4 regions of the Rossellomorea sp. GCM10028870 genome follow, and region 1 is predicted to be linked to each of the others. Evidence: riboswitches for the same ligand, from Rfam matches in the RefSeq annotation. Region 1 holds a riboswitch; each other region holds the start of a gene.

The links. Region 1 has a riboswitch for cobalamin ahead of metE (5-methyltetrahydropteroyltriglutamate--homocysteine S-methyltransferase). Riboswitches for the same ligand answer to the same signal wherever they lie in the genome.
Region 2: it holds a riboswitch for cobalamin, as region 1 does, so the genes downstream of both, ACFQWC_RS04895 (ABC transporter substrate-binding protein) here and metE (5-methyltetrahydropteroyltriglutamate--homocysteine S-methyltransferase) in region 1, are expected to answer to the same signal.
Region 3: it holds a riboswitch for cobalamin, as region 1 does, so the genes downstream of both, ACFQWC_RS11270 (acyl-CoA thioesterase) here and metE (5-methyltetrahydropteroyltriglutamate--homocysteine S-methyltransferase) in region 1, are expected to answer to the same signal.
Region 4: it holds a riboswitch for cobalamin, as region 1 does, so the genes downstream of both, ACFQWC_RS09070 (ribonucleoside-diphosphate reductase subunit alpha) here and metE (5-methyltetrahydropteroyltriglutamate--homocysteine S-methyltransferase) in region 1, are expected to answer to the same signal.

What each region holds. Positions count from the first base shown of each region.
Region 1 is NZ_JBHTGN010000006.1:174,369-179,451, forward strand. It holds gene ACFQWC_RS21370 (biotin transporter BioY) at 1-102, opposite strand, end outside; gene ACFQWC_RS21375 (hypothetical protein) at 192-374, opposite strand; gene metE (5-methyltetrahydropteroyltriglutamate--homocysteine S-methyltransferase) at 494-2,794, opposite strand; cobalamin riboswitch at 2,948-3,132, opposite strand; SAM riboswitch class I at 3,202-3,312, opposite strand; gene ACFQWC_RS21385 (hypothetical protein) at 3,410-3,607, opposite strand; gene thiC (phosphomethylpyrimidine synthase ThiC) at 3,585-5,083, opposite strand, start outside.
Region 2 is NZ_JBHTGN010000001.1:930,946-936,028, reverse strand. It holds gene ACFQWC_RS04905 (adenosylcobinamide amidohydrolase) at 1-551, opposite strand, end outside; gene ACFQWC_RS04900 (FecCD family ABC transporter permease) at 548-1,606, opposite strand; gene ACFQWC_RS04895 (ABC transporter substrate-binding protein) at 1,569-2,531, opposite strand; cobalamin riboswitch at 2,668-2,869, opposite strand; gene msrA (peptide-methionine (S)-S-oxide reductase MsrA) at 3,170-3,709, shown strand; gene ACFQWC_RS04885 (hypothetical protein) at 3,790-3,942, shown strand; gene ACFQWC_RS04880 (phytoene desaturase family protein) at 3,999-5,083, opposite strand, start outside.
Region 3 is NZ_JBHTGN010000002.1:72,150-77,232, forward strand. It holds gene ade (adenine deaminase) at 1-865, shown strand, start outside; gene ACFQWC_RS11265 (flotillin family protein) at 1,166-2,677, opposite strand; cobalamin riboswitch at 2,880-3,068, shown strand; gene ACFQWC_RS11270 (acyl-CoA thioesterase) at 3,216-3,689, shown strand; gene ACFQWC_RS11275 (helix-turn-helix domain-containing protein) at 4,004-5,083, shown strand, end outside.
Region 4 is NZ_JBHTGN010000001.1:1,764,666-1,769,748, reverse strand. It holds gene gndA (NADP-dependent phosphogluconate dehydrogenase) at 1-555, shown strand, start outside; gene ACFQWC_RS09080 (hypothetical protein) at 600-776, opposite strand; gene ACFQWC_RS09075 (SurA N-terminal domain-containing protein) at 903-1,679, opposite strand; cobalamin riboswitch at 2,348-2,528, shown strand; gene ACFQWC_RS09070 (ribonucleoside-diphosphate reductase subunit alpha) at 2,675-4,921, shown strand; gene ACFQWC_RS09065 (ribonucleotide-diphosphate reductase subunit beta) at 4,941-5,083, shown strand, end outside.

The sequences.
Region 1 (5,083 bases):
TACGAGTGGCAGTGGAATCTCGATTTGAGCGAAAATCCCCGTAATCGCAGCAAAGATGGCACAGTGAATGATCATCCTTAGTTTTTCTCCGTTCACTTTCAAATCCCCCTTGTGTATGTAAACTATGTATAACATTAAGTTAACACAATTGAAAGGATTTTGGGAAGCTTATTTTTCTTCCCTCTCGTTTTTTAACTGGGAGCATAAACATTACATATCATTTCTTTAGCCTGCCATTCTAAAGCGGTTTTTAATGAAACCCTCCCTTTTGGGAACTCATCAATCCCCTTATCACTCACCAAATATAGGATAGTGCGATTTGGCTGATGTTCATTAAATACTTGAATGATTCTTCCTATGGCTATGTATGGCATTTTCTTTCTCTCCTTATGAGCAGGACGCACTTCCTTTCACCTGCGCCCTGCGTTTTGTAAAGGTGGATCACACGAGCGTACAGCTACACTCGATCATATTTCTCTTCGTTCTCCGTCTATTATCTTTCATTTTTAAGAAGCACTTCTTCACGCACTTGTTCCGCAGCTTCCACCATGGTTTTAAGAGCTAAGACCGTCTCATCGATCCCACGTGTTTTCAAACCACAATCCGGGTTGACCCAGAATAAATGGGGATCCAGCACTTCCAGAGCCCGATGTATATTGCGGATTAATTCTTCACGTTTCGGCACCCGTGGACTATGAATGTCATATACCCCGAGACCAATCCCTTTGTCATACGTATAATCTTCAAAAACATGGATCAACTCCCCATGACTTCTTGATGTTTCAATCGAGATGACATCAGCATCCAGATCACTGATGGCATCTATAATATCTTCAAAATCCGAATAGCACATATGTGTGTGGACCTGGGTTTGCTTCTGTACAGATGAAGTGGCCAATCTGAAGGCATAAACGGCAGCCTTTAGATATTCCTCCCAATTTTCACTCTTTAAAGGCAGACCTTCCCTAAGTGCCGGCTCATCGACTTGTATCATGCGAATCCCATGGGCTTCTAATTCCTCTATCTCTTTTTGGAGAGAAAGTGCGATTTGATTCGATACTTCATATCGTGATATATCATTCCGAATAAATGACCAATTTAGAATCGTGATCGGGCCCGTTAACATCCCTTTAACCGGTTTATCGGTTAATGATTGGGTATATACGGTTTCTTTAACCGTCATCGGTTCTTTAAAATTCACATCACCGTAAATGAGTGGTGGCTTCACACATCTGGAACCGTATGATTGTACCCATCCAAACTTCGTAAATTGAAAACCTTCTAATTTCTCACCAAAGAATTCAACCATATCAGTCCGCTCGAATTCCCCATGTACAAACACATCAAGACCTATTTGTTCCTGAATTTCAATCCAGCGTTTTATTTCCGCATGAATATATTGTTGATACTCCCCATCAGAAAGTTCTCCCTTCCTCCATTTCAACCTTTGCCTTCTTACTTCCTGGGTTTGAGGAAAACTTCCTATGGTAGTGGTAGGTAGAAAAGGTAATGAAAAGTACTTCGCCTGTTCCAGTTTACGAATATGGAAAGGATCCTTTCTCCCTACATTATCGGGTTGCAATTCCTCAACCTCTTCCTGCACCTCCCTATTATTGCGCAGGGGTGATTCGTTTAAATTCTTAATCGCCGTTACACTTTGAGCAATCTCATCTTCTATTGTCTCGACTCCCTCACGAATCCCCTTCGTTAAAATTGTGATTTCATGTAATTTCTCATCAGCAAATGATAGAGCGTCAATGAGAGGTGTATCAATTGCTTCTTCATTCTGCAAGGTTACAGGTACATGAAGTAAACTGCATGATGGTTGTATGATCAAGCGATCACTCGGAACATACCCTGCAATGAACGATAGAAGCGAATGGGTATCAGCAAGATTACTTCTCCAAATATTCCTGCCATCAAGAATGCCGGCAGCCAGGAATTTATCTTTAGGAAAACCAAATCTTTTCAGCGCCGCCAAATTCTTACCACGATCATGCATAAAATCTATCCCTATGCCGTCCACTGGGAGTGCTAACACCCGCTGGTACCTTTCCAAACTATCATAATAGGTTTGGAGGATGATCTTTAACCCGGGGCAGGATTCTTTAAGTGTTTGATAGACTTCTTTAAATTGATCCATCTCTTCATCCCCGATGGATGTGCACAAGATCGGTTCATCCATTTGTACCCACTCTACACCCTCTTCCTGTAAATCACGCAATACTTCAGCATAAAGAGGGACAAATTGATCAACGATGGTTTTATAGTCCCCGTTATCATACCCTTTGGACAATTTCACAAATGTGAACGGACCTAAGATAACCGGTTTTCCTTCTATACCCAGTTTTTCTTTTGCCTCCCTAAAAAAATGGAGGGGACGATTTTCCACCAACCGGGGAACGATCCCATCAAGTTCAGGGACGAGATAGTGATAGTTGGTGTTAAACCATTTTGTCATTTCCAGTGCCACCGCGTCCTTTGATCCTCTGGCCATTTCAAAATACGTTTCAAGAGAGACCTTACCCCCACCATAATGAAACCTCTTAGGAACCAAGCCGAACATGACGGCTGTATCAAGCACATGATCATATGAGCTGAAATCTCCAACCGGAATCAAATCAATTCCCTGATCCAGTTGCTTCTTCAAATGGTTGACTCGTATTTCCTCCATTTGTTCTAAGAAGGAATCCTTTTCAATCTTCCCTGCCCAAAATTGTTCCAGCGTCTTTTTCCATTCACGCTTTTCACCGATTCTTGGATATCCTAAATTTGAACTGATCACCTTACTCATTCAATCCTCACTCCTTATACTTGATATGGTTGTCATCAACAAAAAAATCTCCCTTTCAAATGAAAGAGAGATTCATACGCATCACTAACTTGAGTTGAGACAATCTTGTATTCTCAACACGTATTCCTCACCCCTCTCTATATCCACGTAGAGCATAAGCGCATACAACAGGCAGGTCTCCTGACTTAGGTTCACAGCTTCTTATCCCTTCCCATTTCAACAGAAATAGTGGTTGAATGATAAGTCGCTCCCCATTACAGTGGCGGGACCGTGCCGGATTTTCACCGGTCTTCCCTTTTAGCTGAGCATGACTCAGCACCTATTGCATTTGTCTATTTAATTTTTCTTTCATAAAAACGAAAAGCCCTCTCTTGCGAAAGAGAGGGCTTCATGTTTATGAGAATCCTCTCTTATTTTCCAAAGCAAAGTGCTTTGCAGGAATTAGCACCTTTTCAACACATCGGTTGAATGGTTGCCGGGTTTCACAGGGCCAGTCCCTCCACCACTCTCAATAAGAGTTACAAATATATTCATTTACTATTCCGAAATTTGTAATAATCGTAGCACGGTACATATAAGCTGTCAAAAGAAATTTAATTCATACCTTACACGTTTCTAATAATAGGTACTTTCTACATAATGACATTTGATACAAGATCTTGTTACATCCGTTTCATAAAAGACATGTCTGCAGTTTTCCTGAATGCTCTTCACTTCTTTTTCGAGTTGGATGACTCTCTGATTGAGCTTTACGATCTCATTCTTCAATTTCAGTACATGACAAGAAGGTTTATCGATAGATGTTTGATCCATTTTCCACAAACTCCTTCGATTTTTCTTTCAATCCTTTTTCTATTTCCTTATGAGCATCATTCATGCTAGTCTCCTTCATTCCCCTTATGTCATGTGATATTCTCATTGAACAAAATTTCGGGCCACACATTGAACAAAAATGGGCCGTTTTTGCCCCTTCTGCAGGAAGTGTTTCATCATGATACTCCCTTGCACGCTCCGGGTCCAGGGATAAATTAAATTGGTCATTCCATCTAAATTCAAATCGAGCCTTAGAAACGGCATTATCTCTGACTTGTGCCCCTGGATGGCCTTTCGCCAAATCCGCTGCATGTGCTGCGATTTTATAAGCAATGACACCTTCTCTCACATCATCTTTATTCGGTAATCCCAGATGCTCTTTCGGTGTTACATAGCACAGCATGGCTGTCCCAAACCAACCGATCATGGTAGCCCCTATGGCGGAAGTAATGTGATCATACCCCGGTGCAATATCTGTCGTTAATGGCCCCAAGGTATAAAAAGGAGCTTCATGACAGATTTCCATTTGCTTATCCACATTCTCTTTAATCATATGCATCGGTACATGACCAGGGCCTTCAATCATGACTTGTACATCATGCTTCCAAGCAATTTTGGTTAGCTCGCCTAATGTTTCAAGCTCGGCAAACTGTGCTTCATCATTCGCATCAGCAATTGATCCGGGTCTTAAACCATCTCCTAAGGAAACGGAGATATCATAGGCTTTTAAAATCTTACATATATCTTCAAAATGGGAATAAAGAAAGTTCTCTTTATGATGGGCAAGACACCATTGTGCCATGATTGAACCTCCACGGGAAACAATGCCTGTTGTACGATCAGCCGTCAGATGAATATACCTCAATAAAACACCTGCATGAATGGTGAAATAGTCAACACCCTGCTCCGCCTGTTCGATCAATGTATCCCTGTACACACCCCATGTAAGATTCTCAGCAATTCCGTTTACTTTTTCTAGTGCTTGATAGATCGGTACCGTACCAACAGGGACAGGGGAGTTTCGAATGATCCACTCCCTTGTTGTATGAATGTTTTTACCTGTTGATAAGTCCATTATGGTATCGGCACCCCAACGAGTTGCCCACGTCATTTTCTCCACTTCTTCTTCAACGGAAGATGATACAGAAGAGTTTCCGATATTCGCGTTTATTTTCACATGAAAGTGACGACCGATGATCATCGGTTCACATTCAGGATGATTGATATTGGCAGGAATGATGGCCCTGCCCTTTGCTACTTCTTCTCTTACAAATGAAGGATCAACATTTTCCCGGATAGCGATGAACTCCATTTCCGGTGTAATGATTCCTTTTTTTGCATAGTGCATTTGAGTCACATTACGACCCATTTTTGCCCGTATTGGGGTACGTTTGATAGTAGTGAACGCCTCTACGTGTGCATAAGGATCGTCTCCTTTATAGCCGTTATCTTCCGGTTCGATTTCACGTCCCGGGT
Region 2 (5,083 bases), on a different contig from region 1:
TGATTCTTGATTAAATCCAATAGTGATTTCTGATACGATAGATCAAGATGATTAGTAGGTTCATCAAGCAACAGGACCTGTGGTTCCTGAGCCAGAGCCTGTGCTAGGAACACCCGCTGCCGTTCTCCCCCTGACAATTCATGAAGGTAGCGGTGCTGAAAGGACGTAATGCCCGTTTGGTTCATTACCCTCTCTACGATTTCAACATCACGTTCAGTCGTTCCTTTAAAAAAACCTTTCTGGTGAGCATATCTCCCAAGCATAACCGTTTCCCTCACTTCATAGGAGAAGGATTCTGTCGATATCTGAGGAAGTACCGCTAACTGTGTTGCTAAATCCCTTGAAGAAAAATGATGCAGTTTTTTTCCTTTTAACGTGATGGTTCCATCCATTAATGGAAGCAGACCCGTCATGGCTTTTAACAGCGTCGTCTTTCCACTGCCGTTAGGTCCAAGAATCCCAAAGAATTCTCCTTTATCTATATGAAAATTCATGTCTTCCACGATTTTTTTATCGTTGTATCCAACAGTCACCCCGTTTATATCAATCATGATGAAAGACCTCTTTTCTTTAGGAGAATATAAGCAAACATGGGGGCACCGATTAGGGATGTTATCACTCCGATTGGAAGTTCTGTGGGTGCAATGATGGTTCTCGAGATAAGATCCGCCAGAACGAGAAAGCCTCCGCCTACTATGATAGACAAAGGAAGTAAATGCTTATGATCATGCCCTACCATCCTCCGTAGAAAATGAGGGACCACAAGACCAACAAATCCGATCGTACCTGAAACGGCGACAGCCGCTCCTGTCAGGATACTTCCTGCAATTAAGATGAGCAGTTTTCTCTTTTGTACGGATATCCCGATATGATGGGCTTGTTCTTCACCAAAACTCATGCCATTCAGTTCCTTGCTATTAAAAAACAACAAAATCACTCCAATAAGGAAAAACGGGAATATAATCGCAATGTAATCCCACCCTCTCATGGATACACTTCCAAGAAGCCAACCAATGATTTGCCTTAATTCTTCTCCAGTTAGGGCGATCATTAAGGAAATAAAGGACCCTAAAAAAGAGCTGAAAATAATTCCTGTTAATATGATTGTTTCTACCTTCATTGTTCTTTCAACTTTTTGCGCAAACCATAATACGAGGAACACGGTAATAATCGAACAAAGAATACTGAGAAAAGGAAGCGTAAACTTACCAATGAACGGAATGCTCCAATTAAAAAACAATGTAATAACAGCTCCGACTGATGCTCCTGAAGACACACCCAATGTATACGGATCCGCCAGCGGGTTGCGCAAAAGTCCTTGAAAAGAAGCTCCTGCGATTGCTAAGGAGCTTCCAACCAAAAGTGCCAATAATACTCTGGGTAATCTAATTGAAAAGACAATGTTTGTAAACATCGGATCAATCTCTTCTGGTAAATGGTATCCTAACCATTTAGCTCCGACGATGTACAAAATGTCCTTCGGCGGCACCGGAATGGTTCCAATCGATATACCGGCAAGAAGAGCGAATAGTAAAAACGATACTGCCAATCCGTATGTTATCCATATTTTATTCTGTAAATAACTCCGGATAGATCGACTTTGCAATTTCCTCTACTCCTTCAACCAGTCTTGGGCCAGTACGTGTGACCAGGTCAGAATGTACGTCATGAACTTCCTCATTTTTCACAGCACTCACGTCTTTCCATCCTTCCCGGCCCATCACTTGTTCTTTAGGATTTTCGCTGTAGTAACCATATGTTGTAATGATGATGTCTGGATTTGATGCGATGACTGCTTCCTGGTTTACTTGGATCCATCCCTCTTGATCACTCATCACATTTTCGGCATTTACAAGTGATAGCATTTGATCGATGAATGTATTTTTACCTGTAGAATATATGTCAGGCGAAGGTGACACCTCTATATACACTTTTTTCTTTTCGGAGACACCACTGACTTTTTCCTTAATGGATTCTAGATCAGCTTTCATCTCCGAAATGATGGATTCAGCTTCATCTTTCTTGCCGACCAATGTGCCGATGTTTTCCATCGTGGTGTATACTTCCTCAAAGTTATGGGCATCACGTACGATATATACCTTTACCCCTGCACCTCGAAGCTGTTCTAACCCCTCTTCTGCCGAAACAGCAGTGGACTCATGAGCGAGAACCAAATCCGGATTCAGACTGATAATCTTCTCAACGTTAAATTCCATTCCACCTATTTTTTCTTTCTCCGCCGCTTCTTTTGGATAATTATCAAAATCTGAAACCCCCACAATTTCCTTATTCAACCCTAACTCGAATAAGATTTCTGTGTTGCTTGGAATCAATGAAACAATATGCTTAGGTTGCTCTTCCAGCGTAACTTTATTACTAAGAGCGTCGCTTACCGACAAAGGGAAATCAGATTGTCCCTTAGTGACTTCTCCATTACCTTTTCCCTTTTCTACATTTTCACCATCAGCACCGCATGCTGAGAGGATCCCTAAAGATAATAATAGTGCGAAAATGATTTTGAAGTGTTTCATGTTTTTTCCCCCTGTGAATTGAACTTATTGTCAGACAAAAAAACACCTCTAGTGGGACTAGAGATGTTGTGTAAGATGCAAAAATGGCTTCCATACCGTCAAACATGCACATTACACCTTTCTATCCGCGTAGATTTGGTGCGAAAGACATTAGGCAGGTCTCCTGGCTCATGGTCAATGTTTGCTGCACCTTCCCATACCTATTAGTACAGTGGCATTCATACAGCGCACTTCCATTTACAGTGGCGGGACCGCGTTGGAATTACACCAACTTCCCTATTATGAAGCTAAAAGTTTGCTACCGAAACTTCCGCTTCACCTAATCTCGTATCATATGTAATTGTTCCGTTCACATGAATTATACACAAGTTATCATCGTTAGTGAATTGATTTTTATGAATTTGTGGAAATTTGCAGAATGATTGAATCTACCTCTATAATGCATGTTGATGCCTGGGCTATAGAATAGGAAAAGAGCTTTGGCTTATGTGATTTATCAATTGCCCACTTATAGTAAACCATATAGGCAAAGAAGCTTTGATGCTAATTGATTGTCGCTTCCTCCCTTTCATGATAGAATCTTTTTCAAGCTATTGCTTTACTACTTTAGAGTGGCATATGTATAGGAGGTTTTCGCAATGAATGAAAAGAAAGAGTTCGCTACTTTTGCCGGGGGTTGTTTTTGGTGTATGGTAAAACCATTTGATGAACTACCGGGTATTATTGACGTCGTATCAGGTTATTCAGGGGGCCATCTTGAAAACCCTACCTATCAGGATATCAAAGCCGGTAACAGCGGACATTATGAAGCTGTTCAAATTACCTTCGACCCTGCTCTCTTTCCCTATGAAAGATTATTAGAACTATACTGGCCGCAAATTGATCCGACTGATGACGGAGGACAATTCCATGATCGCGGTGACCAGTATCGCACAGCTATTTTCTATCACAATGATCATCAAAAACAATTAGCAGAAAACTCGAAGAAAGAAATAGAAGAAAGTGGACGATTCAAAAATCCAATCGTCACAAAGATCCTACCTGCCTCAACCTTCTACCAGGCAGAAGAATATCATCAAAAGTTCTACAAAAAGAATCCCGATGAATATAAACAAGACCGGGCGAAATCCGGTCGTGACGAATTTATTGAGAGTCATTGGGATAACCCAAAAGCTTAAGGGCTTTAAAAAAATGTATCATTCCCCGAGAATGAAAAAAACTCCTTTCGCCAAACTAATTGGCAGAAAGGAGTTTTTATATGAAGAAAAATGATCACGTTAAAGAAGATAAAGAGCAAGTCGTTGGATATGAAGGGCCAGGGAAACTGGTGAACTTCTTTGATCCCTATCCAGCTGAAGACGAGGCGAAAGTGAATAATTCTGATACGGTGGATAATCATAGTTCTGAATGAAAATGAAAATATAAGGTGATGGTAATCATGCATCAAACCATCACCTTATATTTTTTTTATCCTATAAAACGGTTTACCTTCACTTGTTCATCTAAGATCAATTCCGCCGTAAGTTGTCCAGAAAGCGTGACCATTGGCACACCTCCACCCGGATGGGTTGAACCTCCAACAAAATACATATTAGAGAGCACTCTGCTCTTGTTCGGAATCTTGAAACCGCCGTTAAGCTTCCGGTCTGTGACAGTACCATAGATCGATCCACCATTCGCCCCATAAAGGGTTTGAATGTCGTTTGGAGTGAAGGTATATTCGTATTCTATATGATCCCTTAAATTGGTTACGCCCATTTTCTCAAGCTTATCCAGGACTTTGAGGCGATAAGATTCTTTGTATTGTGCCCAATCTTCCCCCTCTTTTAATGGAGGCACATGTGTTAACACAAACATGTTTTCTTTCCCTTCAGGAGCCTGTGTGGAATCCGATTTCGACGAGATGCCGATGTAAATCGTCGGATCGTCAGAAAGCTTTTGCTCATCGAAGATCTGTCTGAATTCTTTTTTTGGATCCTTACTGAAAAAGAAATTATGGTGAGCGAGGTGATCATATTTACGATCTACCCCGAGTAGCAGCACCAGTCCTGAAACCGTTGGAGCAAATTTGCTTAATTCATCGACTTCCTTAGAAGATTCATGATAATCAGCTAAGAGGGATTTGTAGCAAGGAATGGCCTCTAAGTTGGATACAACGATGTCCGCCATCAGCTCTTCTCCAATTTTTGTTCGGACTCCTTCAGCACGGCTGCCTGATGTAAGTATATCTTCAACTTCACAATTTAAGCGGACCTCTACATTGAGTTCCTCCAACACCTTGGCCATTGCCTCAGCAATTTTGTACATTCCGCCTTTTACGTAATGGACTCCAAGACCTAACTGAACATGGGTAAGCTGTGACATGATGGCTGGTGCATGGTAAGGCGAAGACCCTACGTACATGATAAGGAAGTTAAATAGCTGCTGTAGATGCTTGTCTTTAATGAATTTACGATTTGCAGCATCCATGGATTTCATTGGATCCATTTGCAGTAATTCTTTGACCGGATGCATCGTGCGCAAGTCTTGCAAGCCATTGATGCTCTTTTTAT
Region 3 (5,083 bases), on a different contig from region 1:
AATTAAGGAAGGGCTCGACCCTCTATTGGCGATTAGCATCGCCTCTTTGAATGCTGCTGAATGTTATGGGTTACACACGAAAGGCGCAATTGCACCTGGATACGATGCGGATTTTGTCTTACTGGATGAACTTAAAACGCTCTCTATCTCAGAGGTGTACAAAGAAGGGAAACTGGTAGCTGCGCATAGTCAGTATGTCGGCGACCCAATCGTAAAACCTGCGCCAAAACCACCTCTGACTTCAACTGTGCATATTCCGAATCTCACTGAAAAGGATCTGCAAATCGAGATAGGCGGAACAAAGGAAGCCCATATTATCGAAATCATCCCTAATCACCTTAGAACCAATAAACGGATTGAAAAGGTTCAAGTAGAAAATGGATTCTTTATCCCTTCCATTCAACAGGACCAACTTAAAATGGCTGTCGTTGAAAGACATAACGGGACAGGAAATATCGGCTTGGGCATTGTAAAAGGATTCGGATTGAAAGAGGGAGCCATCGCTACCACCATTGCCCATGATTCACACAATATTGTCGCAACAGGTACAAATGATCGTGATATCCTGCAAGCCATCGAGGCGCTTAACGAAATGCATGGCGGCCTGGTGATGGTGAGAGACGGAAATGTCATCGCTTCTCTTCCTTTACCGATAGCAGGGTTGATGTCCGATCAGGGATTTGAAGAAGTGGTATCAGGGCTCGACCTGTTGAAGAGCGCCTTTATTGAATTAGGTTTCTCCCGGGACTTCAATCCGTTTCTTACCTTATCATTTCTAACGTTACCTGTGATTCCTCAGTTGAAGCTGACGGACTTGGGGCTATTTGATGTTGAGGGCTCCAAGCATATTAAGGTTGGGGTTTAGGGTATGAATGGGTGTTTGACTGTTGAAATTTGCTCTTTTTTGACAGTTGAATTTTGAGGTGTATTCACCGGTTGAATATCCGGGAGAATTTGACTGTTGAATATTTGAATTTTTTAACATTTGAATTGTCCTCACTCTAAAATAGATCTGCTGTACCAGGTACAATTTATCCGATTTGTACCTGGTACAGTGGTCATAACAACAGGTGCCAGGTACAGAATCAACATCCCGTGCCTGGCACTCTTTTTATCCCACTCAAAAAAAGAGATGCCCCCATATACCCGAGACATCTCCCTCTCATTATTTACTTTGGCTGTCTTCCTTTACCTCTGTTTCTTCCTTTTCGTTCGTCACAGCGACTTCCTTGTCAGCTGTTTCAGAGATCGCTGGCTGATAAGGTCTTTCATGGGATCTATTTGCATATGACTTCAGTAATTCACCTACATCGATGCCAGTCATTTCGCGTAACGGTTCCTGCATATCAAGCATCGTTCTGGTGATGCTTTTCCCAAAGGAAGGAACTCCCTGGCCATTACCGGAATCAATGATTTTAACAGAGTCAATATTGTTAAGAGGCTGAGCAATTTTCTCTGCGAAAACAGGCAGCATTTCGATTAGTTTCTCGGTAATGATGACATCACCATGTTTCTCCATTGCTTCTGCCAGCAGTTTACGGGATTCGGCTTCCGCTTTACCTCGCTCTCTGATAACATCGGCTTCAGCAGAACCTTCTTCTCTGCGTATCTTGGCTTTCGCTTCCCCGTCAATTTCAGCCTTGCGAGCTTCCGCTTCCGCTTTACGAGTGGTTTCGTAGTATTCGGCGTCGGCTTTCGTTTTACGAACTTTTGATTCTTCTGCTTCAAGTTTAACGGCACGTTCACGTTCAAGGAATTGAAGGGTTAACTCTTCCTCTTTCACTTCCTTTGTAAGTTTGGCTTTTTCCAACTCATAGGACTGTTCGGATTTCGCTCTTGCCCGCTCTGTTTCTTCTTTGAAGGCTGCGTCTTTGATGTCCTTCTCTTTTTTCGATTGGGCAATGGTAATTTGACGCTTGTATTCTTCCTCTTTCGCTTCCTGATCGGTTTGGGCACGGTGAATACGGGTTTCACGCTCGGTGTTTGCTTCTGCAATTTCAGCTTGCTTGCGAACCTCGGCGATACGTGGACGACCAAGATTTTTTAAGTATCCATTTTCTTCGTCAGCATCTCTTATGTCCGTTAGCCCGAGTGACGTAATTTTGAAGCCCATAAGATCCAGCTGCTTCTGAGCAATTTCAGATACGTCAGCGTTAAACTTTTCACGGTTGCTGTTGATATCTTCAACCGTCATTTTAGAAAGAATCGCACGAAGATTACTTCCCAGTACCTCAATGATTTCATCTTCAATCTCTTTTTGGTCCTTACCTAGGAACTGCTCGGCATAGTTCGCAATTCCGTTTAATGTGTCTGCCACCTTCACCATGGCCACTGCGTCTGCAACGATTGGTACTCCGCCATTTGTGTAAACTCTCGGTGTCGATAATTTTAATTGGAAGGATGTAAGATTAACAGGTGTAGATGTTTGGAAACGTCTTAATCTGTACCCTCCACCCCTGATGATTTTCATGGAACGCCCTTCCTGGTCGGTGAAAATATTCGTTTCCTTTTCAGGATCCCCCAGTTTCGGTCCGGTAATGATCAGTGCCTGGTTGGATCTCGCTGTACGATAGCGGAACCTCATCCAGAAATAATACGCGATTCCTGCAATAGCTGCAATAACCAGAACAGGAATCAAGAACATGAAAAATCCGATAATACTTAATGATCCTAGCATTCTGACAACCCCTCTCAAACTTTTCTATAAATCAGTCGAGCAACTGATTCACTATTTTATAAAACTTCTAGCTACAATATTATCTACGGAAGGGTTGTAGAAAAGTTTCAATATTTAGGTAAATTTTCTAATTTTAATACAATAATTCCTACCAAATAAAGACCTTACTTCTCATTCCTGTGATAAAATAAAAGCGTTCACAATTTAAACATTGCTCATTGGTGAAGATGATCAGGTCATCTTCTTAAAAGGGAAGTTGGTGAAAGTCCAACGCGGTCCCGCCACTGTAAAGCTGAGATTTCGTATGGATCCACTGTTTCGAATCGAAATGGGAAGGAATATGAAATTGTTGACGCTGAGCCAGGAGACCTGCCAATTGAGAAGAACACAGAGTTCCTACGGGAGATAGGAGGGTGTTGCGCTATATGAGCCAAATGAGGAATCACAGGATTCTGGACGTCCGCTTGAAGTAGCCGCATCTTCTTTTCAAAGGGAGATGCTTTTTTTTATTTCAGAAATTAAACTGGGAGATGAGAAAATGGAACAAGCTTATTCGGTAGAACGTTCACGAACCATACAAACAAAATTGGTACTGCCACCGGACACCAATCATATGCAAACGATTTTTGGAGGGAAAGTCCTTTCCTATATTGATGAAATTGCGGCACTATCAGCAATGAAGCACTCCAGCTCAGTCGTCGTCACGGCATCGATTGACTCCGTCGACTTTTTGTCGTCTGCAACGGTCGGTGATGCGTTAAGTCTGGAAGCCTACGTTACGTCTACAGGTCGAACATCCATGGAAGTATATGTAAAGGTCTACTCTACGAATCTTGTAACGAGTGTCAAAACCCTGACGACTGAATCATTCCTGACGATGGTCGCCGTTGATGAAAATGGTAAGCCCAAGCCGGTACCAAAAGTCATACCAAAGACGGAAGAAGAATCGAGGCTTTTCAATACGGCTCCTTTGCGAAAAGAGCATAGAAAAAATCGTGCGCTTATTTTGTGAAAAGTCCCTGATTGCTAACTCTCCTAATAAACAAGAACACTCAGAGCTTCTCTAGGCTTTGAGTGTTTATAAGGGCTAGTCTATTGATCCAAATTGGAATGAAAACGGGGTTGGTTTTAGAGCGGGAAGTCATCCAGGATTCCTTCTTCTGGTGAAAGAAGTACAGGATCAACTCTAGGAAGAAAAGAGAAAAACAGTATAGAGATGCGATTTGGATGTTATTGCCTTCAGACCTCCGTCTTGTTCTAAACCTATAGAATACCGAGAAAATATTTCCTATAATGGATAATAAAATAGTTCATTTGGGGTGTAGTATGATCGAAGGTAAATTAATTAAATTTCATCGTGAAGATTCGGGTTTGACTCAAGAGCAGCTTGCACAGGGGATCTGCTCTACCACACATCTAAGTAAAATCGAAAGAGGGATCACAGAGTATTCCAGTGAAATTACTGATTTACTGGCAAGGAAGCTTGGAATCAATATGGAAGTCGAACGTTCTCGGTATCATTCGTTACAGGCTAAATTATCTGAATGGAATGATGCAATTATTATGATTCGAACCAATGACATCCATCAACTTAAAGGTGAAATCGAAAAGGAACCTTTAAGGTTTCTATCTGACTTCATCATTCAATACAACCTTTTCCTGGCAAGATATTATTTATTTTTGAACAAGCATGGAAAAGCCAAGGAAATCCTGGGCATGTTCGAAAACAAAAACTATCCTCTATCCCCTTTCGAACAAAATTTATTACTTCATGTCAAAGGGATCTACTATCATTCAACAAGACAATTTAACACTTGCATAAATGTATTGAAACAGATTGACGATGAATATCCGAACTCCGAATATTATTTTCATTTGGCATTAGCCTATCATTCCATTCATTCAAACACCTTTGCCTATTATTATGGGCAAAGAGCCTTGCATTTTTTCCAAAAAACATTGAATATCCTTAGGGTCATCGATTCTGAAACGTTAATTTTAATTCAATTGAATGCCAAAGAACCCTTTGATATGGAAGAAACCAAACAACAGTATGATAAGCTCCTCAGAGTCTGTGAATCCGTTAATTCCAAGGAAAGGGCACATAAAATCCATAACAATCTGGGATTCGAATATTTTAGGAGAAAACGATATTCTGAATCAAAAGATTCCTATGAAAAAGCATTAAAACTTATTAATGAAGACACGCCAGCGTCACATTATTTAGTCACACTCAGCGGATATATACTAGCTTGTCTGAAAGGGAATCTGCTTTCTTCCGAAGAACTCAATCAATTAGCGACAAAAGGACTAAAAAGGGCTACTCAGCATCAGGACCCCACCTACGTTTTCTTTGAAATATACTTACTTACCATAAAAGGAAATGAACAAGAACTATATGAGTAT
Region 4 (5,083 bases), on a different contig from region 1:
CGTTTCATCTCTGCCATGAAGGAAGAACGTGTGAAAGCAAGCAAGATTTTAAAAGGGCCGAAGAATAAAACGTTCTCCGGTAACAAAGAAGAGTTTATCGAAATGATTCGTAAAGCTCTCTATTTAAGCAAAATTTGTTCCTATGCACAAGGTTTCGCCCAGCTTCAATCTGCTTCGGATGAGTATAACTGGAACCTGAAGCCCGGCGAGATTTCCATGATTTTCAGAGGTGGATGCATCATTCGTGCAGGCTTCCTGGAAGAAATCAAGAAAGCCTATGATCGTGAACCGGGATTAACGAATTTACTTCTTGATCCATATTTCAAGGAAATCGTAGAAAACTATCAGGAGGAAGCGAGAGAAGTGGTGGCTACAGCCATTAAATTAGGTATCCCTGTACCAGGTCTAGCGAGTGCTTTAGCATATTATGACAGCTATCGCTCAGAGTCACTCCCTGCCAACCTCCTTCAAGCCCAACGTGATTATTTTGGAGCCCATACGTATCAGCGAGTGGATAAGGAAGGAACATTCCATACGGATTGGTTATCTAAATAAGAAGAGTGCCCTGTGGGAATCCCACAGGGCTTTTGATTAACGTATTATTCTTTGCTTGATGAGTCATCTTTCGTATGATGTTTATTTTTCTCGTCCCGCTGCTCTTTTTTTAAGTCATCGAGGGGAATTGGGTCCACATTCTGCTCACTTTCATGCTGATCAAGAATGCCGTCATGATCTTTATTGATTTGTTCTGGATTGTCATTGGCTCTCTTTGTCATTATCTTTCATCCTCCCTTAATGAGTCGTTGTTGTACAATACCCTTCTTGATGAGAGGAAAACATCGGGGAGGAATAGAACATAAGAAAGCCACCTATCTATACAGGTGGCTTTCTACAATGGTGCTTTAGATTTTTACATCGACTTTAGCATTTTTCTTTAAATCTTCTACGTGTTGAACAAGCTTTTCTTGTTTTTTCTGTTGTTCTAACTGAGTCTTGATCTGAGGTTTAACTTCTTCAAATTTTGGTGCATCCTTTGATTCACCCTGACCTTGCTGACTTGCGTACTGATCGTAAAACTTCTTCATTTCCTCTTCAGAGACTTCTTCTACTTTGATTTCTTTCTCAACGTAGTTTGTGTATTTGATGTTTTCAGCGATTTGAGTTTTTAACTCATCCATCGTGAATCCGGCTTTTTTCATTGCATCTTCAAACTTCTTTTCATCACCGTACTGCTTTTTAACTTCTTCCAGTTGTTTATTGATTTCATCTTCTGATGCCTTATATCCTTTTTCATCGGCTTGCTGCATAAGGAGTGTTTGTCCAACCAGACTATCAATAGTTTGTTCTTTTATCTTCTTTGCTGCCTCTTTACTTGTCGGGTCTTGACCCATTTGTTGATACTGCATTTGTGATTGAGTCAATACGTTGTTGAAATCTTCACCTTTAATTTTTTCATCGTTTACAATGGCAACGATCTTATCTTTTTCAACCTTTTGTTCATCCATTTTCTTCTGCATTTCTTCCATCTGCTTAGCTTGCTCCTCTTGAGCCTGTCCATCGCTTTTTTCTTCTGTCTTCGCTTTATCTTCAGCTTGTTTTTGGCTCTCCTCGTTCGAACCGCAAGCGGCTAGTCCAATCGTTAGTAATGCTAATAGTAAAGTCGTTAATAATTTTTTCATAATAGACTCCTTTCAGAACTAAGGTGTGATTTCGAAAAAAATCACTTAATGCGCATTTTAAATGAAAAAACCGTAAAAAGAAAGTATTTAAGCTGAAAAGTATTGATTGTAATAAGGTTGAAATACATTAAATTGCTTATATGGTCCCTCTTTCACTATTGTGTATGCGGTTACATTTGAACTGAAAGCTCCCGGGTAGAAATGAAATTGTAAGAGGATTTTCACATACATTAAAGCCGAACTAAAAAAAAGAGGCTGTTTAAATCGAGTTCATTCTCCATTTAAACAGCCAATAAAAAATATTGGGGACCAAAGAATACTGTCAAACAACCTTCTATTTGAATTATAGAGAGTGGGAACATTTTCTTCAACTAACATGTAGGAAGGTGTCGGCTGACTAGTGTCCATTTGAAGGTTGTATTCAATCTTCTCCTATTCTTTTCATGGAAAATAATAATTATAAGCATATTTCATAGGAAGGATTTATCCTTCCTTCTGTTCAACTTATTACAACTCTTGACTTTACGAGTGTAATAGAGTGATACTATTAAAAGATTTCAACTTCTAAACAAAGTGAATAGTTCCACTTGTAAATTCATTTTTAATCGTTTATGATGATACAGAACACAACATTTAGTGTTATGTTTGATGATTTTAACAATATATTGATTATAACCTGTGAATAGGGTGTCTGAATGGACTTAAAAGGGAATCCGGTGTGAATCCGGAGCTGTCCCCGCAACTGTAAGTGCTGACGAAATAAGGAACTGCCACTGTCTTATACGATGGGAAGGCCTTAGAGTAGGGTGAAGCATGAGTCAGGAGACCTGCCTTATTTATTCACGTGTTATCTTCTTCGGGAATTGGGAGGATAAAGCGAGGATTGTAATAGGCTTTAAGTCTATGTACATATCTCCGTATATATTAGGCCCATCCTTCTGAAGGATGGGCTTTTTTGAATCCTATCCACACTGTATAAATTGGGAGGAATATTTATGTCAATCGTATCACAAGAGCAGCGACTAATAGTGGAAGCAGAGGAGATTATAACAAGTCTCCACAGTCGTTTTCCACAGCTCCATTTTAAAGAATTCGATGAAAAGATTTTTATGTATGCTAACGGACAGTCTGTACTGAGTAAAGAAAAGCTTTATCATTTCATGATTCTCACTGCAGTTGAACGTATTTCTGCCCATGAACCCGATTGGACCTATGTGGCTGCAACACTTTATTTAAAAAACCTTTATCGTACAGTTGCTAATTCCAGGGGAATTGAAAAAGACAAGTTATACAGTTCCTTTAATAAATCAATTCACGAGTTGACTGATCGGAAATTATATACGTCAGCCCTGCTCGAATCTTATACAAAAGAAGATATAGACTTCCTGGCAACGATCATGGATTCATCTAAAGATCAATTGTTTACTTACATAGGGATCGTCACATTAACAGAGCGGTATTTAACAAAATCCCATGATGGAAAGATTCTTGAATTACCACAAGAGCGATTATTGATCATTGCCATGACTCTCTTTATGAACGAACCGCGTGATAAGCGGATGGCGCTCATTCAGGAAGCGTATTGGGCACTATCCAATTTGTATATGACGGTAGCCACCCCTACATTCGCCAATGCGGGGAAAAGTCATGGTCAGTTATCAAGTTGTTTTATTGATACGGTGGCAGATGATTTAAGGAGCATTTATGACAGCAATACAGATGTTTCCACATTAAGTAAAAACGGTGGAGGCCTGGGTATCTATTTAGGGAAAGTCCGAAGCAGAGGAAGTGATATTAAAGGCTTCAAGGGTGTAAGTTCAGGTGTTATTCCATGGATGAAGCAATTAAATAACACGGCCGTATCGGTTGATCAATTAGGCCAGCGTCAAGGAGCAATCGCTGTATATTTAGATGTATGGCATAAGGATATTTTTCCTTTTCTTGATACGCGATTAAATAATGGAGATGAAAGGCAGCGTACTCATGACCTCTTCACAGGTGTCAGCTTACCTGATTTATTTATGGAGCAAGTGGAGAAAAGAGGGGAATGGTATTTATTTGATCCTCATGAAGTGAAAATAGGCATGGGTTTTTCACTGGAAGATTACTATGACGAAAAGGATGGAGAAGGCTCGTTCAGGGATAAGTACTGGGAGTGTGTAGAAAACCCTGACCTTTCAAGGGAAGTGGTCCCAGCGATTGAAATTTTCAAGCGGATCATGATTTCCCAGCTTGAAACGGGAACACCCTATATGTTTTACCGAGATACAGTCAATCGGCTAAATGCCAATCAGCATAAGGGGATGATTTACTGCAGTAATTTATGTACGGAAATCGCCCAGAATATGAGTGCGACCATTATGGAAGAAGAGGTCATAAAGGACGGGAAAATCATTACCTATAAATCTCCGGGAGATTATGTCGTCTGTAATCTGGCATCTGTTTCTTTAGCTAAAACGGTAATGGATGATGAGCTGGAAAGAGTGGTGTCCATAGGAGTAAGATTACTGGATAATGTCATTGATATAAATAAACTTCCAGTCCTGCAAGCCCAACTGACAAACAGGCGCTATAGAGGGATTGGATTAGGAACCTTTGGGTGGCATCACCTTCTTGCTTTAAAAGGGTTGAAATGGGAGAGCGATGAAGCCGTTGATTATTGTGATTCCTTATACGAGGATGTTGCCTATTACACGATTAAAGCCAGTCATGAATTAGCAATAGAAAAAGGATCTTATCCATATTTCAGCGGTTCAGATTGGTCCACCGGAGAGTATTTTTCCAAAAAAGGATATTCAGGACCAAGGTGGAATGTACTCAGGGAGGAAGTTTCTACTAAAGGGATACGAAACGGATATTTAATGGCCGTCGCCCCTAATTCATCCACCTCGATCATAGCCGGATCCACAGCAAGTATAGATCCTTTGTTCAGATTAGAGTACTCAGAAGAAAAGAAAGATTATAAGATTCCTGTTACAGCCCCTGATTTATCACCTAAGACAACCTGGTATTACAAAACGGCCTATAACGTAGATCAGCACTGGAGTATTAAACAAAATGAGAAGAGACAGCGTCATATAGATCAGGGAATATCGTTTAACTTGTATGTGCGAAATGATATCAAGGCGATAGAGTTATTATCTCTTCATTTAGATGCATGGAAGTCAGGGTTGAAAACGACCTATTATGTGAGATCAACATCTGTTTCGAATTTTGAAGAATGTGAAAGCTGCCATAGCTAACCGGGAGGAAGATGATAACGTGAATGGATTGAAGAAGCGAATCTTAATAGATTCAGAGGCACCAAATAAATCAACAGGTATCGTAAATGGGAAAAGTTCGAATATATTGAACTGGGATGATGTCAGGTTCTCATGGGCATATCCGAAATATAAGAGAATGCT